4 regions of the Halomonas sp. YLGW01 genome follow, and region 2 is predicted to be linked to each of the others. Evidence: predicted binding sites of a transcription regulator. Region 2 holds the regulator's gene; each other region holds the start of a gene.

Region 1 (4,123 bases), 1.5 Mb from region 2:
CCTCGGGAGCTGAAGCCACAATACAACGTGGCGCCGGGCACCTGGATCAGCGTGGTGCGTCACCCAAGCGATGAAGTGCCGCTGGTGATGGACGAGGTGTGGTGGAGCTATCGGCCACACTGGGCGAAGGAGAAGGCGTCAGAGCCCATCAACGCCACCGTCGATAAGGTGGCTACCTCCCACTACTTCCGCGGGGCTTTCGCCCACCATCGGTGCCTGGTGCCAGCGGATGGCTGGTTCGAGTGGGTGCCGGTAGACGGCTAGAGGCAGCTGTACTTCCTGTGCCGGCGAGGTAGTGCATCGACTTGCTCGGTACGGTTTGTGTGCGAATGGGCGCTATCCGCACATCACTCGCTGCTATGCCGCGTGGTCAGAAGATTGTCCGCAGGATCTACAGCTTATCCTGTAGCGATAATTATCCAGCCAGCGCAGGTCGAACAACGACCAGTATTTTTCATCCCGCTTATGAAGCTCTGAGATACCGCAGGCACATGCCATCACCCAGCCGCCATCGGGGTGGGGGTACATATCGATCTTGTCCATGATCAAAGCCTCCTTGTTATCGCCTTAATGTAGCCAAAAAGGAGGAAGCCCGGCTGTAGGAAATAGCCGCCAATCGGTGTGCTGTTGTGGCCTCGCCGCTCTCAGGCCTTGGCGCTGGGCAGCTCGCCCCATTGGGTCGTCCAGCGCGGGGTGCGGTGGGCACAGCGCAACTGCCAGGCGGCGTTCTGACGGGGCACGCCCAGGCGCACGGTGCCGCGGCCCATCTTCTGGTTCAGCTCGTCCAGGGTGCTCATCAGGCGTTCGCTGCGCTCGCGATCGGCGGCGTGGTCGGGGGTATCGAGCAGCGAGAGCTGTTCTCGGTTGGCGTCCACCAGATCGAGCAGCATCACGCCGGCCTTCATGAATCGATAGCCGGGGCGGTAGATGGCATCGAGTGCCTGCTGGGCGGCGGCGAGGATGGAGCGGCTGTCGTCGGTGGGCTCGGGCAGCTCGGTGACGATGCTGGGGGAATACTGGGCCAGGTCCTTCCGGTGGCGGTTGGTCTTCAGGAACACCAGCACGGCGCGGGCGTGACTCTGCTGGGCGCGCAGCTTCTCGGCGCCGCGCTGGGCGTGCTGGCGAATGGCTTCCTGCAGCTCGCTCGGTTCGCCGGTCAGGCGACCGAAGGAGCGGGAGGTCATGATGCGCTGGCGGGGCTCGTCACTATCGTTCATCTCGATGCAGGGCGTGCCCTGCAGCTCCCGGGCGGTGCGCTCGAGCGTCACCGAGAAGCGTCGGCGGATCGCCTTGGGGTCGGCGCAGCGCAGCTCCCAGGCGGTCTCGATGCCTTGAATGGCCAGCCGCTCGACCAGTCGCCGCCCCACCCCCCACACATCGCCTAGCGTGGTCTGCTCGAGCAGGTGGCGCGTCTCGTCGTCATCGCCTGCCAGCACGCACACGCCGCCGTACTCAGGCCGCTTCTTGGCGGCGCGGTTGGCGAGCTTGGCAAGCGTGCGGGTGGGGGCCACGCCCACACAGACGGGGATGCCGGTGAACCGGCGCACGTTGCGGTACAGAGTGCGGGCCAGGGCGAGGGTGGTGGCGTCATCGAAGCCGTCGAAGCGCACGAACATCTCGTCGATGGAGTACGGCTCGACGCCTGCCGAGTACTCTTCGAGCACCTCGCGCACCCGGGCGGACATGTCGCCGTAGAGCTCGTAGTTGGACGACAGCAGGCGAATGCGCCCCTGGCGGACCCATTGCTGCAGCTCGAAAGCCGGGGTGCCCATCTCCACGCCCAGCGCCTTGAGCTCGTTGGAGCGGGCGATCACGCAGCCATCGTTGTTGGACATCACCCCCACGGGCACGCCTGCCAGGCGCGGTTGAAACACTCGCTCGCAGCTCACGTAGAAGTTGTTGCAGTCCACCAGGCCGATCATCGGCTGGCTCATACCGGGTACTCGTGGATCACCGAGCGCACCACGCCCCACACCTGGCAGTCCAGATCCGAGACAGGGATCGGCGCATAGCGGTCGTTGCTCGAGCACAGGTAGGGCCGCTTGCCGAGGATCTCGTAGCGTTTGACGATCACCTCGCCATCCACCAGCGCCACCAGGATATGGCCCGGCTTGGCATCCACCGAGCGATCGACCACCAGGGTGTCGCCATCCTGAATGCCGAAGCCCTCCATGCTGTCGCCGGTCACGGTCATGAAGAAGGTCGCCGCGGGGCGCTTCACCAGCCGCTGGTTGAGATCCAGCGTGCGGCCCACGTAGTCCTCGGCCGGTGAGGGAAACCCGGAGATGCCCGCGCGGATGGTGGTCTGCGGGTGTGGCAGCCCCTGGGCGGGCGGCGCCGGGTGCGCCAGGAAGATCTCGGAAGCTCGCATGGCGGTGCCTCTTGCTGAATACTGTTTGTTTATACAGTATTCAGCAAGAGGGCCGGCCTAGGCAAACACTAATATGTCGCCTCACATCCGGTAGGAGTGGCTAAAGCCCGTCACGGCGCGCCCGCGCCCTCTCGTATCGGCTCGCCGCAAGCAACGACGCCGACCGCGAACGGTCGGCGTCAGAGCGTACGAGACGAGTTGGGCCTGGCCCGAGAACAGAAAGGATCAGCTCGGGCTCATGCCACGCAGTCGCTCGTTACGACGGCGCAGGAGCTCCAGGGTCGCCAGCAGCAGCATCGACAGCAGCACCAGCATCGTCGCCACGGCAAGGATGGTCGGGCTGATCTGCTCGCGAATGCCCGACCACATCTGGATCGGCATGGTGCGCTGCTCGGGCCCGGCGATAAACAGCACCACCACCACCTCGTCGAAGGAGGTGATGAAGGCGAACAGCGCCCCCGATACCACCCCCGGCGTGACCAGCGGCAGCACCACCTTGAAGAAGGTGCGGGTCGGGTTGGCCCCCAGGCTGTGGGCGGCCCGGATCAGGGTGGTATCGAAGCTCGACAGGGTCGCCGTCACCGTGATCACCACGAAGGGAATCCCCAGCGCCGTGTGGGCGAGGATCACCCCCAGGTAGGTCTGGGCCAGCTGGATCTTCGAGAAGAAGAAGAACATCGCCGCCGCCGAGATGATCAACGGCACGATCATCGGCGAGATCAGCAGCGCCATGATCAGCCCACGGGCCGGCATGTGCCGGCTCGACAGGCCGAGCGCGGCGACGGTGCCGAGCACCGTGGCCAGCAGGGTCGAGGAGATCCCGACGATGAAGCTGTTCTTGATCGAATTGAGCCACTCGCTCGAGGTGAAGAAGTCCTGGTACCAGCGCAGCGAGTAGCCCGCCGGGTCTAGACTCAGCATCGCCTCCGAGAAGGTGAAGTACGGCTCGGCATTGAACGACAGCGGGATGATCACCAAGAGCGGGCCGACCAGGAACAGGAAGATCAGCGCACACAGGCCGAGAAAGACGTAATGCCAGATGCGCTCGCCACGGGTGGCATAGGAAGGAATCGCCATCACATTACCCCAGTTTGACTTTGTCGACGCCGATCAGGCGGTTGAAGACCATGTAGAACACGATGACCACGGCGAGCAGGATCGAGGCGATCGCCGCCGCCAGGCCCCAGTTCAGCGAGGTCTGCATGTGGTAGGCGATGTAGTTGGTGATGAAGCGCCCCGACTGGCCGCCCACCAGTGCCGGCGTGATGTAGTAGCCGATCGACAGGATGAACACCAGGATTCCGCCGGCGGCGATGCCCGGAATGGTCAGCGGGAAGTAGACACGCCGGAACGACAGGAACGGCTTGCCGCCCAGCGAGCGCGCGGCCCGCATGTAGCTTGGGGGTATCGTCTTCATCACCGAGTACAGCGGCAGGATCATGAACGGCAGCAGGATGTGGGTCATGGCGATGATAGTGCCGGTCTTGTTGTGGATCATCTGCCATCGCGCCTCGTCCGCGACCACCCCGAGCGCCACCATCATGTCGTTGAGCACCCCCTGGGACTGCAGGATGGCGATCCAGGTGGTGGTGCGCACCAACAGCGAGGTCCAGAACGGCAGCAGCACCAGGATCATCAGCAGGTTGGCGCGCCGCGCCGGCAGGTTGGCGAGCAGGAAGGCGATCGGGTAGCCGAGCACCAGCGTCAGCAGGGTAATCAGCCCGCTCATCCAGAAGGTGCGCCAGAACAGCG
Region 2 (4,123 bases):
CCGCCGCGGTTATGACCGGCCTCGAGGCCGCACAGCCAGAGGATGCGGGTGAGGATCCAGTCACGCTTGGGATGCGCGGCGGCAAGCTCGGCCGAATAGACCTCGCCGGTGGGCCGGCGGCCACGGAAGACGCAGCCCAAGGGCTGCCCCTCGCCGATGGCGGCGCGCACATAGTGCCAGCCGAGCGGCGTCTGGCCGCTGCCCTCTTCTTGCCCATGGCCGGCCAGGCCACTGGAGATCGCATACTCGCTCCGGCGCTCGCTGCCCTGCCAGACGACAAGGCGCTGCGTCATCACATCGATCTCGAGCCAGGGGCCATCGGCCGGTGGCAGTGTCGTGAGTCGTGGCGTGCGCATGGCTTCTACCCCACTGCCTGAGCGGGTTCGGCGCCATCCTCGGGCAATGGCGCCTGAAGGGCGGCCACCACCACCGGGCGCAGACGACGAATCAGGTCGCGCACGCTGACATGCTCGTCGAAATCCTTCTCGGCGATGTCGCGCAGGGCATCCAGGCCGGACAGGGTAAAGATCACCGTGCCGAGCACGAAGTGAAGGCGCCAGAAGCGTTCGGCATCCGGCAGTTCGGGGGTGGCCTTGCGCACCAGGTCGGTGAAGCGGGTAAAGACGCTGCCGTAGTGCTCCTGAATGTAGCGGCGCAGATGGCCCTGAGCCTGACTGTAGGCGAGCCCCAAGAGCTTCATGAAGACCTTCAGGCTGTTACGCTCGGCAGGTACCTCCAGCACCGTGCGCGCCATGGTCTCGAGCAGCACCTCGAGGGGAATGGTGTGGCCCTGATAGTCATGCTCCAGGGCATCGAGGGCCGTGTGGAAGCGCTCGGTGAAGGGATCGAGATAGCGCGCGAAGACCGCCTGGATCAGCGATTTCTTGGAGCCGAAGTGGTAGTTCACCGCCGCCAGGTTGACCTTGGCCTTGCCGGTGATCGTCCGCAGCGAGGTCTCGGCAAAGCCGCGCTCGGCGAACAGCACCTCTGCGGTATCGAGAATCCGCGTCACAGTATCGGTCTGGGCCATGCTCATGCCTCTCCAGCTGTCGCCAATAAACGAATGTTTTAAACAAGGTCTGATTCTATGCCGGGGGTCAGGATGTCACAATGCCGCGGAAAATCCACTCTTCAGGCTGACGAGGTGTCAAAACGTACCGTGATGCAAACGCGCCAAGGCGGGAAGGAGGAAAGGAGACAAGGTGGAAAAGTGACGAGGCGCATCAGTCCCCTCTTGCTCAATCCCGGCGTCGTCGTTGTTGAAAATGCCGAAGGTATCGAAAGCCTTCAACGCATTACTGGATGCAATCACATACTGTATACTTGACCAAACACCCCCCCAGTGACCACCGGCGGAGGCCGCATGACACGCCCCCTGACACCGCGCCAGCAGAACGTCTATGACTTCATCGTCAAGACCATGAGCGAGATGGGCTACCCCCCGACCCGCGCCGAAATTGCCCGCGCCCTGGGCTTCCGCTCCCCCAATGCCGCCGAGGAACACCTGCGCGCCCTGGACAAGAAGGGCGCCATCCGCATGGTTCCGGGCACCTCGCGCGGCATTCGTCTGCCGGCGATGGAAGCCGAGACGGCGGATGCCGAGAGCAAGGCCGCCAACGGTGCAGAGACCAGCTCTCAGGGCCTGCCGATCATCGGAGAGGTGGCGGCGGGCAGCCCGATCCTCGCCACCGCCCACATCGATCGCTACTGCCCGCTGCCGGCCGACTACTTCACGCCGCGTGCGGATTACCTGCTTCGGGTTCGCGGGCTGTCGATGAAGGACATCGGCATTCTCGAGGGCGACCTGCTGGCCGTGCATCGCACCGAGCGCATCCGCGACGGACAGATCGTGGTGGCACGCATCGAGGAAGAGGTCACGGTGAAGCGCTTCAAGCGCCAAGGGCATACGGTCTGGCTGCTGGCCGAGAACGAAGAGTTTGCGCCTATCGAGATCGACCTGCGCCACCAGGACCTGGAAATCGAGGGCGTCGGGGTGGGCGTGATCCGCGGCGGCAACGGTCAGGCGCTGCACTGATACGCACGCTTTTATGCCACTGACGGAACGACAGACATGGCCGGCACGCCAAGAAAGATCCTGCATGCCGACTGCGACTGTTTCTTTGCCGCGGTCGAGATGCGCGACAACCCTGCCCTGCGCGACGTGCCGATCGCCGTCGGGGGCGGAGTCGACCAGCGCGGGGTGATTGCCACCTGCAATTACCCCGCCCGCGCCTTCGGCGTCCGCTCGGCCATGCCCACCGCGCGCGCCCTGCGCCTGTGCCCCGATCTCGTGCTGGTACGCGGCGACTACGAGCGCTATCGCGAGGTCTCCCGCCAGATTCAGGCGATCTTCCACGAACTCACCCCGCTGGTAGAACCCCTCTCCCTCGATGAGGCCTTCCTCGACGTCAGCGAGGTGGATCACTTCCAGGGCAGCGCCACCTGGATGGCCCAGTGGCTGAAGGCCGAGGCCCTGAAGCGCACCGGCATCACCATCTCGGTGGGCGTGGCGCCCTCGAAGTTTCTGGCCAAGATCGCAAGCGACTGGGAAAAGCCGGACGGCCTGACCGTCATCACGCCCGATCACGTCGATGCCTTCATCACCGCCCTGCCGGTGACCTGCCTGCATGGCGTCGGCCCCGCCACGGCGGCCAAGCTTGAGGCGATGGGCATCGCGACCTGCGAGGACCTGCGCGCCTGGCCCCTGGAGACCCTGCTGGAGCGCTTCGGCAAGTTCGGCAAACGCCTATTCGAGCTCGCCCGGGGCATCGACGAACGGGAAGTCCGCACCCACCGCGAGCGCAAGTCGATCAGCGTCGAGACCACTTTCCACCACGACCTGCCCGACCTGGCGTCCTGCAAGGCCGCCCTTCTCCCGCTGATCGAACGCCTAGCCGGCCGCATTGAACGCCACGGCCAGCCACCGCTGGACAAGCTGTTCCTGAAGGTGCGCTTCAGCGACTTCACCCTCACCAGCCTCGAGTGCCAGGGGGCGACACCCAGTGCCGAGCTCTTCAACCGCCTGCTCCAACAGGCCTGGTCGCGGGCGGCACAACCGGTGCGCCTGTTGGGCGTGGGAATGCGACTAGTATCGGCCGATGCCCGGCGCCAGCTCTCGCTGTTCGAGGCCTTCTCTTACGAAGCGCCTGATAAACATTCTGACGAGGAGCCTGATGAGGCGTCTTACGAGGAACCTGACGACGCTTCTGACGATGCCGCAGAGGCGCTTGCCGCCCCTGCCTGCGAGGACAAGCCTGAACGGCAGTGAACCGCTCCGTGGCGATTCCTCACCACCTCCTGACCAGCTCCAACTCCTGGCCACCTCCTGACCAGCTCCTGGCCATCACGCGGTGCCTAGCCCAACAGCCATTGCCAGGCCTTGGCCTCGACCATCACCACCCAGAGCCCGAGCAGGATAAACACCAGGCACGCCAGCAAATGGATGGCACGCATCGGCAGGCGTTCGCAGAATCGTGCGCCCAGCCACAGCACCGGTGCATTGGCGGCGAGCATGCCAAGGGTGGTGCCGAGCGTCACCAGCAACACGTCCTCGAAACGCGCGGCCAGCAGCACGGTCGCGATCTGGGTCTTGTCGCCGATCTCGGCAAGAAAGAACAACACGAAACTGGTGATGAAGACCCCATGCCCGGGCGAGCCGGCCTCAAGGCCGTCGTCATCGTCGGGCTTGAGCAACCACAGGCCCATGCCGATGAAGGCCAGGCCCACCAGAGCGGTCATCAGGCGAGGATCGATCAGGTCGACCAAGGTGGCACCGAACCAGGCAGAGACGCCGTGATTGATCAGGGTGGCGGCCACGATAGCCCAGAAGATCGGCCAGGGGCGGGCGAAGCGTGCGATCAGCAGCAAGGCGAGCAACTGAGTCTTGTCGCCGATTTCGGCCAATCCGATGGCCAGACCGGAGGTGATGAGTGCGTCCAATGAATGATCTCCCGGGCCGGCAACAAGACGATGCAGAACATGCTGCGCCGCCGGCCCCGGAAGCACACCATGTTCTGAGTCTCGTTTGGCCTCGAGCGCCGTGTCCTCGGACACAGCCTCCGGGCCGTCGATGCCATGGTCATTGCGACCAACTGTGTTGACATCGACCATTCTCGGTCGCTTC
Region 3 (4,123 bases), 1.2 Mb from region 2:
CGGCAGGTTGACGTCGGTCTGCTGAGCGCTGGACAGCTCGATCTTGGCCTTCTCGGCGGCTTCCTTGAGGCGCTGCATGGCCAGGTTGTCGCCGGAGAGGTCGATGCCGCTGTCGGCCTTGAACTGATCGACCAGGTAGTTGATCAGCTGCATGTCGAAGTCTTCGCCACCCAGGAAGGTGTCGCCGTTGGTGGCGAGCACTTCGAACTGGGTCTCGCCGTCGACGTCGGCCACTTCAATGATGGAGATATCGAAGGTACCGCCACCCAGGTCATAGACCGCGATGGTCTTGTCGCCGCGGGCCTTGTCCATGCCGTAGGCCAGGGCAGCCGCGGTCGGCTCGTTGATGATGCGCTTGACCTCGAGGCCAGCGATGCGACCCGCGTCCTTGGTGGCCTGACGCTGGGAGTCGTTGAAGTAGGCCGGCACGGTGATCACCGCCTCGGTCACTTCCTCGCCCAGGTAGTCTTCGGCGGTCTTCTTCATCTTCTTAAGGACTTCGGCGCTGACCTGCGGCGGTGCCAGCTTCTTGTCCTTGACCTGTACCCAGGCGTCGCCGTTGTCGGCTTCGGTGATGGTGTAGGGCACCATCTTGATGTCCTTCTGGACGACATCGTCCTTGAAGCGACGGCCGATCAGGCGCTTGATCGCGTACAGGGTGTTCTGCGGGTTGGTGACGGCCTGGCGCTTGGCCGCCTGACCCACCAGCGTCTCGCCATCATCGGTGTAGGCGATGATGGACGGCGTGGTGCGGCCACCTTCGGCGTTCTCGATGACTTTGGCGCTGTCGCCGTCGAGAACGGCGACACAGGAGTTGGTTGTCCCCAGGTCAATACCGATGATGCGTCCCATAGGAAATCCTCGAAAAGTCGTTGCTTTGATCCGTTACTCGCGGCAAATGCCGCGGGGTTGTCGTCTATGTGGGGGCCGCTGAAATCATTTCAAGCCCTTTTTTTGACGACGCGTGCTGTTTTGCTGTCGTGGGGGGCGGCGCACCACGGCATGGCGCGCCTGCCCGGCCTTAACCGGCGGCCTGGCTGACCACGACCATCGCCGGGCGCACCAGGCGACCGTTGAGCAGGTAGCCCTTCTGCATCACCTCGATGACGGAGTTGGGCTCGACATCGGGGGAAGGCACCATGGTCAGCGCCTCGTGGAACTGCGGGTCGAACGGTTCGCCCTGCGGGTCGACCTGCTCGACGCCGAACTTGCCCAGCACGTCGATCTGCATCTTCAGGGTCATGGACACGCCCTCGCGGTGGGCGTCGCTGGCGCCGTCTTCCATGGCCTCCAGCGCCTTCTCGAGGCTGTCGACCACCGGCAGTAGCTCCTTGACGAACTTCTCCAGCGCGAACTTGCGCGCCTTGTCGACATCCTGCTCGGCGCGGCGACGCACGTTCTGGGCCTCGGCCGCGGCACGCAGCTGCTGGTCCTTGGCTTCCTTCAGGCTCTCCTCGAGCTCTTCGACCTTCGCGGCCAGCACGTCGGCCTCGGCGTTCTCGATGACCTCGGCGTCGGCCTGAGCCTCGGCCTGGACTTCGGCGCTCTCGGAGGCCTCCTGCGGCTCGACTTCGCCCTCGGCGGCGGCTTGCTCCAGTTCGGCTTCTTCCAACGGAGTCTGGGGTTCTTTGGCCATGAGCATCTCCTGACGTCGAAAGGCGGCCCAAGGCCGCCCTGGCAGCTGAATGGGTCAACTGGATGGGTGAACTCCCGCCTATATGGGGATGGTCACGGCGAACTCAAGGCATGGCGTGGCGACGTTGACGCTGGCGATTGAAGGGGGGCATGGACTACTGTATAAACGCACAGACCACGACGCGAGACGGCGGGACAGAACCCATCACGTGCGGGAGATAGCCATGCTGGTGCAGCTTGCCATTCAGGACTTTGCCATTGTCGAGCGCCTCGACCTGGAGCTTTCCGGCGGCATGACCGCCATCACCGGCGAGACCGGCGCCGGCAAATCGATTCTACTCGGCGCCCTGGGGCTCTGCCTCGGCGAGCGCGCCGATGCCGGCAGCGTGCGCCACGGCGCCGAGCGGGCCGACCTGAGCGCCCGCTTCGACATCAACGCCCTGCCGGCGGCCCGCGCTTGGCTGGAAACCCGCGAACTGCCCGCCGACGACTGCCTGCTGCGCCGGGTGATCACCAAGGCAGGCCGCTCCAAGGCCTGGATCAATGGCCAGCCGGCCACCGTCGCCGATCTCAAGGCGCTCGGCGAGCACCTGATCGAGATCCACGGTCAGCACGCCCATCAGGCGCTGCTGAACGAAGACACCCACCTGCGCCTGCTCGACGACTTCGCCGGCCACCGTCCCGCCGTGACCCAACTGGCCGAGACCTTCCGTGCCTGGCAGGCGAGCCGTCGGCGCCTGAAGCGCCTCGCCGAAGACGGCGACGAGATCCAGGCCCGCCGCCAGCTGCTGCGCTATCAGGTCGAGGAGCTCGACCAGCTGGCGCTGGCCGAGGGCGAGCTTGCCGAGCTCGAGGAAGAACAGGAGCGCCTCGCCCATGCCGAGGAACACCTGCGCGAGAGTCAGTTCGCAAGCCAATGCTGCGAGAACGACGAAGGCGGCGCCCTGACCCTGCTCAACCAGGCCATGAGCCACCTCTCTCCCCTGCCCGGCAGCGAGAAGGGCGCCCTGGCCGAGGCCCTCGGCATGCTCGACAGCGCGCGCATCCAGATCGAGGAAGCCGCCCGAGAACTAGCCCGCTTCGCCGACGCCACCGAGCTCGACCCCGAGCGCCTGGCCCAGGTCGACCAGCGTCTCGGCGAGGTGCACCGCATCGCCCGCAAGCACCACGTGATGCCCGAGGAACTGACCGCCCTGCATCAGCGGCTGCGCCAGGAATTAGAAGGATTGGACGGGGGCGAGCACGATATCGAGACGCTCTCCGCCGAGGTCGAGGCGCTGCGCGAGGAATGGCGGGCACAGGCCAAGGAGGTCAGCGAGGCGCGCCACAAGGCGGCCAAGCGCTTCGGCAAGGAGGTACAGGGACAGCTCGCCTTCCTGGCCATGGGCAAGGCCCGCTTCGAGGTCGCCATCGAGGAGCGCACCAACCCGACGCCGGATGGCCTCGATCGCGTGCAGTTCCTGATCAGCGCCAACCCAGGGCAGCCGGCGCGGGCGCTGACCAAGGTCGCCTCCGGTGGTGAGCTGTCGCGTATCAGCCTGGCCATCCAGGTGGTGGCCGCCAGCCACTCGACGATCCCCACCCTGGTCTTCGACGAGGTCGACGTGGGCATCTCCGGCGCCACCGCCGAGATCGTCGGCCAGCTGCTCAAGCGGCTCGGTGCCAGCGGTCAGGTGATGACCGTGACGCACCTGCCCCAGGTCGCCGCCCAGGCGCACCAGCACCTGCATATCGAGAAGCAGGCCAAACGCGATACCACCCAGACGCGCATGGCGCTGCTGGATGAAGGGGGCCGCATCAGCGAACTCGCCCGCATGCTCGGCGGCGTCAACCTGTCCGAACGCACCCTGGCTCACGCCCGGGAAATGCTCGATGCCAGCCAGCGCCCGCATCACTAGCGCCAGACGACCCCACCCAGCACCCCGTTACGACCCATCACTCAGATACGACAACGCCGGCCCCGAGGGGCCGGCGTTGTCGTGGAATCTGTCGCATCAAGGCGCGCAGGCGAGACTATTCCTACGGGACTATTTCTTGTTGCCTTCCTGGCGCGTGGCCTTGGAGCCCTTGGGGCGCACATAGAGCACCAGCGCATGGTCGACGAGCTCGTAGCCATGCTCATCGACGATCTCCTGCTGGCGACGCTCGATCTGCTCGTCGTAGAACTCGACGATCTCGCCGCTCTCCAGGCACACCATATGGTCATGGTGTTCGTCATGAGAAAGCTCGAAGACGGCGTGGCCACCATCGAAGTTATGGCGCACCACCAGGCCCGCGGACTCGAACTGAGTCAGGACGCGATAGACGGTGGCCAGCCCTACATCTTCACCTGCGTCCAGCAACGCCTTGTAGACGTCTTCGGCGCTGAGGTGATGCTGCTCGGGGGCATTCTCGAGGATCTGCAGGATCTTGACGCGCGGCAGTGTGACCTTGAGGCCAGCCTTGCGCAGTTCATGGTTCTGGTCGGCCATGGTTGCTCTTCGCAGTA
Region 4 (4,123 bases), 1.6 Mb from region 2:
ACCACGGCGTCGTCCCGGTTCTCGACGCCGATGGCGGTGACGTGAGGCAGGTGAGAGCGCTGGGTATCCCGGGCATAGTCGATCAGCACGCCGGCGGCGGTCATGGCGGCCTCGAGATGGGCGCAGCCGAAGCCGCGCAGGTCCTGCACGGCGAACTGGTCGCACAGGGTGCGCGTCGCCGACTCGAGGTCGAACAGCCAGTCGCTCTGGCGACGCAGGCCGCGGCGCTCAGCAAGCGACGGGGGAAGCTCCTGGCCGTCGGCGATCAACAGCTCGGCCGGGTCGAGGCGCTGCACCTCGGCGAGCAGTTCGGCCTCGCCCTCGACCTCCAGCACGCTGAAGCGCCCGCTGGAGAGCTCCAGCCAAGCCATGCCCCAGGTCTCCCCTCGCGGGTGCGCGGCCAGCACCAGGTTATCGCGGTTGGCATCGAGCAGCGCCTCGTCATACAGGGTGCCGGGGGTGACGATGCGCACCACCTTGCGCTCCACCGGGCCCTTGCTGGTGGCCGGGTCGCCGATCTGCTCGCAGATCGCCACCGATTCGCCGGCCTTGACCAGGCGCGCCAGGTAGCCCTCGGCGCTGTGGTAGGGCACGCCGGCCATGGGGATCGGCTTGCCCGCCGATTGGCCGCGCTGGGTCAGGGTGATGTCGAGCAGCGCGGCGGCGCGCTTGGCGTCGTCGAAGAACAGCTCATAGAAGTCCCCCATGCGATAAAAAAGCAGCACCTCGGGGTGCTCGCGCTTGATCTTCAGGAACTGGCTCATCATCGGGGTGTGCTGGGCGCTGGCCTGGGTCATGGGCTTCCTTGATGGTTCTGGCTGGCGTTGCGGGGCGCGACTGGGGCGCTACTTGGAGCGTCATTCGGCACGTCGTAGCGAGGACATGGTGGCGCCGCGACGGGTGACTCGTCAGGGGCCGGCAAAAGGCGATATTCTACCCGCTCAGGTGCGCCTCGTCAGGCGCTGTCCCGGCATTCCAGGAGCATGGCTCCGCCCGCCGCCAGGGAGGCAAGATGATGGAGATCACCACGGCCCTCGAGGCCTGCGACACGCCCGCGCTCGCCACTCGTCTCGGTGAGGCCTGCCTTGCCCGCGGGGCGGCCGTGACCGCCGCCGAGTCCTGCACCGGGGGCGGGGTCGCCCATGCCATCACCGAGATCAGTGGCAGCTCCGCCTACTTCGAGGCCGGCTACGTGACCTACTCGAACGCCGCCAAGACCCGCCTGCTGGGCGTCCCCGAGGCGACCCTCGATGAGCACGGTGCGGTCAGCCGCGCGGTAGTCGAGGCGATGGTGGCCGGGGCCTGCCGCGACAGCGGTGCGAGCCTGGCCGTTGCCATCAGCGGCGTGGCCGGCCCCGGCGGCGGCAGCGAGGCCAAGCCGGTGGGCATGGTGTGGTTGGCCTGGGGTGATGGCGCCGCTCAGGAGGCCGTATGCCGGCACTTTCACGGCGATCGCCATGCGGTGCGCGAGCAGGCGGTGCGGGCGGCGCTGGCCGGGCTGATCGAGCGGCTCGAGAGTAGCGACGCTTCACAGGAAAAGTCTCCTGAGCGGTAGGCGCGGCGGTTTTTTTTCTCCATAATACTGTGCAGTCATACAGTATCCAGATCCAGTATTAAGATCCCATCGTTTTCCCTTTGATGACTCCAGGAGGCCATCCATGGCACAGGACGACAATCGCTCCAAGGCATTGAACGCGGCGCTCACCCAGATCGATCGCCAGTTCGGCAAGGGCACCGTGATGCGCCTGGGCGACGCGCCGCGCGTGGTGATGCCATCGGTCTCCACCGGCTCGCTGGGCCTGGATATCGCGCTCGGCATCGGCGGCTTGCCGCTGGGCCGGGTCGTCGAGATCTACGGGCCGGAGTCCTCGGGCAAGACCACCCTGACCCTGTCGGTGATCGCCCAGGCGCAGAAGCAGGGCAAGACCTGCGCCTTCGTCGACGCCGAGCACGCGCTCGACCCGAGCTACGCCGAGAAGCTGGGCGTCAATCTCGATGACCTGCTGGTCTCCCAGCCGGATAACGGCGAGCAGGCGTTGGAGATCTGCGACATGCTGGTGCGCTCCGGCGGCGTCGACGTGATCATCGTCGACTCGGTTGCGGCGTTGACGCCGCGGGCCGAGATCGAGGGCGAGATGGGCGACTCCCACGTGGGCCTGCAGGCGCGCCTGATGTCCCAGGCGCTGCGCAAGATCACCGGCAACATCAAGAACGCCAACTGCATGGTGGTGTTCATCAACCAGATCCGCATGAAGATCGGCGTGATGTTCGGCAGCCCCGAGACTACCACCGGCGGCAACGCCCTGAAGTTCTACTCCAGCGTGCGCCTGGACATCCGCCGCACCGGTTCGGTGAAGCAGGGCGACGAGGTGACCGGCAACGAGACCCGCGTCAAGGTGGTCAAGAACAAGGTGGCGCCGCCGTTCCGTCAGGCCGAGTTCCAGATCCTCTATGGCAAGGGCATCTATCATGCCGGCGAGGTGGTCGATCTCGGTGTGCAGTGCAACCTGGTCGACAAGGCCGGCGCCTGGTACAGCTACAAGGGCAGCAAGATCGGTCAGGGCAAGGCCAATGCCGCCCAGTACCTCGAGGATAATCCGGCGATCATGGAAGAGATCGAGAGCCAGATCCGCGCCCAGCTGCTGACTCAGGCCGAACCCAAGGATGACAAGGCCGAAGGCGAAGCGGTGGCAAGCGACGAGCTCGACGACAAGGCCTGATCCATGGCATTTAAGCCCGGTCATGCCGCGCGGGGGGAGGGCGGCGAGCCGTCCTCGCCCCGGGGCGATGCCATTCGCCTGCTGGCGCGGCGCGAGTACTCGCGCCACGAACTCGAGAGTCGCCTAACGGCCAAGGGTCACACCCCGGCCGAGGTGGCGGCCTGTCTCGACGCCCTGGTCGAGCAGGGTCTGCAGTCGGATGCGCGCTTCGCCGAGCACTTCGTGCGCTCGCGCATCCAGCGCGGCCAGGGGCCTCGCAAGGTGCGCGCCGAGCTCGATCAGCGCGGCGTGGGGCGCGAGACGGTCGATGAGGCCCTCAACGACGCCGAGGTCGACTGGTTCGCGCTCGCCGCCGAGACCCTCGCCCGGCGCTTCAGCGGTCCCGGTGAAGGCTCCCGAGAGCGTGCCAAGCGCGAGCGGTTTCTCGCCGGCCGCGGCTTCGATTTCGACCAGCTACGCCACGCCCAGGCGCATGCCTGGGACGTCCCCGAGTACGACTAGCCCCTGTTCCCCCCCTGAAAGTTTCCCGCCGACTCGTTATACTCCAAGGTTTGCGACGACACCGGCGCGCCGTGTCGGTCCGCTTAGGCGGCCGCTCGCCCGCAGCGTCACCACGCTTATCGCCACGGACTTGATATGAAAAGCGCAGAGATCAGACAGGCCTTTCTGACCTTCTTCGAGGAGCAGGGGCATTCCATCGTGCCGTCCAGCTCGCTGGTGCCGGACAACGACCCGACCCTGCTGTTCACCAACGCCGGCATGGTGCCCTTCAAGGACGTCTTCCTGGGCCGCGACCCGCGTCCCTACGTGCGCGCCACCTCGGCCCAGCGCTGCGTGCGTGCCGGTGGCAAGCACAACGACCTGGACAACGTCGGCTACACCGCGCGGCACCACACCTTCTTCGAGATGCTCGGCAACTTCAGCTTCGGCGACTACTTCAAGCGCGAGGCCATCCAGTTCGCCTGGACCTTCCTGACCGAGCGCCTGGGGCTGCCCAAGGACAAGCTGTGGGTCACCGTCCACGTAAGCGATGACGAGGCCGAGCGCATCTGGAAGGACGAGATCGGCATCGATCCCGAGCGCTTCTCCAAGCTCGACGAGGACAACTTCTGGCAGATGGGCGATACCGGCCCCTGCGGGCCGTCCTCGGAGATCTTCTTCGATCACGGCCCCGAGGTCTGGGGTGGCCCTCCCGGCAGCCCGGAAGAGGACGGCGATCGCTACATCGAGATCTGGAACCTGGTGTTCATGCAGTGCGATCGCGATGCCCAGGGCACCATGAACCCGCTGCCCAAGCCGTCCATCGATACCGGCATGGGCCTCGAGCGCATCGCCGCCGTGCTGCAGGGCGTGCACTCTAACTACGAGATCGATCTATTCCAGCGCCTGCTCAAGGCCGCCGC

Evidence for each region. The regulator LexA, encoded in region 2, represses DNA repair genes until DNA is damaged. The targets are predictions, from matches to a motif close to TACTGTNTANNTANACAGTA.
Region 1: umuD (translesion error-prone DNA polymerase V autoproteolytic subunit) is a predicted target of LexA. The motif match lies at 2,391-2,410, and genes of this name have one in related genera.
Region 3: recN (DNA repair protein RecN) is a predicted target of LexA. The motif match lies at 1,792-1,811, and genes of this name have one in related genera.
Region 4: recA (recombinase RecA) is a predicted target of LexA. The motif match lies at 1,581-1,600, and genes of this name have one in related genera.

What each region holds. Positions count from the first base shown of each region.
Region 1 is NZ_CP062005.1:2,924,576-2,928,698, forward strand. Features, by position in the region: gene IEJ03_RS13410 (SOS response-associated peptidase family protein) at 1-264, shown strand, start outside; gene IEJ03_RS13415 (hypothetical protein) at 358-543, opposite strand; gene IEJ03_RS13420 (Y-family DNA polymerase) at 645-1,922, opposite strand; gene umuD (translesion error-prone DNA polymerase V autoproteolytic subunit) at 1,931-2,371, opposite strand; gene IEJ03_RS13430 (ABC transporter permease) at 2,597-3,448, opposite strand; gene IEJ03_RS13435 (ABC transporter permease) at 3,453-4,123, opposite strand, start outside.
Region 2 is NZ_CP062005.1:1,376,803-1,380,925, reverse strand. Features, by position in the region: gene IEJ03_RS06480 (L,D-transpeptidase) at 1-356, opposite strand, end outside; gene IEJ03_RS06475 (TetR/AcrR family transcriptional regulator) at 362-1,030, opposite strand; gene lexA (transcriptional repressor LexA) at 1,364-2,035, shown strand; gene dinB (DNA polymerase IV) at 2,072-3,268, shown strand; gene IEJ03_RS06460 (TMEM165/GDT1 family protein) at 3,355-3,939, opposite strand.
Region 3 is NZ_CP062005.1:155,059-159,181, reverse strand. Features, by position in the region: gene dnaK (molecular chaperone DnaK) at 1-852, opposite strand, end outside; gene grpE (nucleotide exchange factor GrpE) at 1,022-1,636, opposite strand; gene recN (DNA repair protein RecN) at 1,860-3,533, shown strand; gene fur (ferric iron uptake transcriptional regulator) at 3,663-4,106, opposite strand.
Region 4 is NZ_CP062005.1:3,020,561-3,024,683, reverse strand. Features, by position in the region: gene mutS (DNA mismatch repair protein MutS) at 1-797, opposite strand, end outside; gene IEJ03_RS13870 (CinA family protein) at 1,016-1,555, shown strand; gene recA (recombinase RecA) at 1,659-2,720, shown strand; gene IEJ03_RS13860 (regulatory protein RecX) at 2,724-3,221, shown strand; gene alaS (alanine--tRNA ligase) at 3,357-4,123, shown strand, end outside.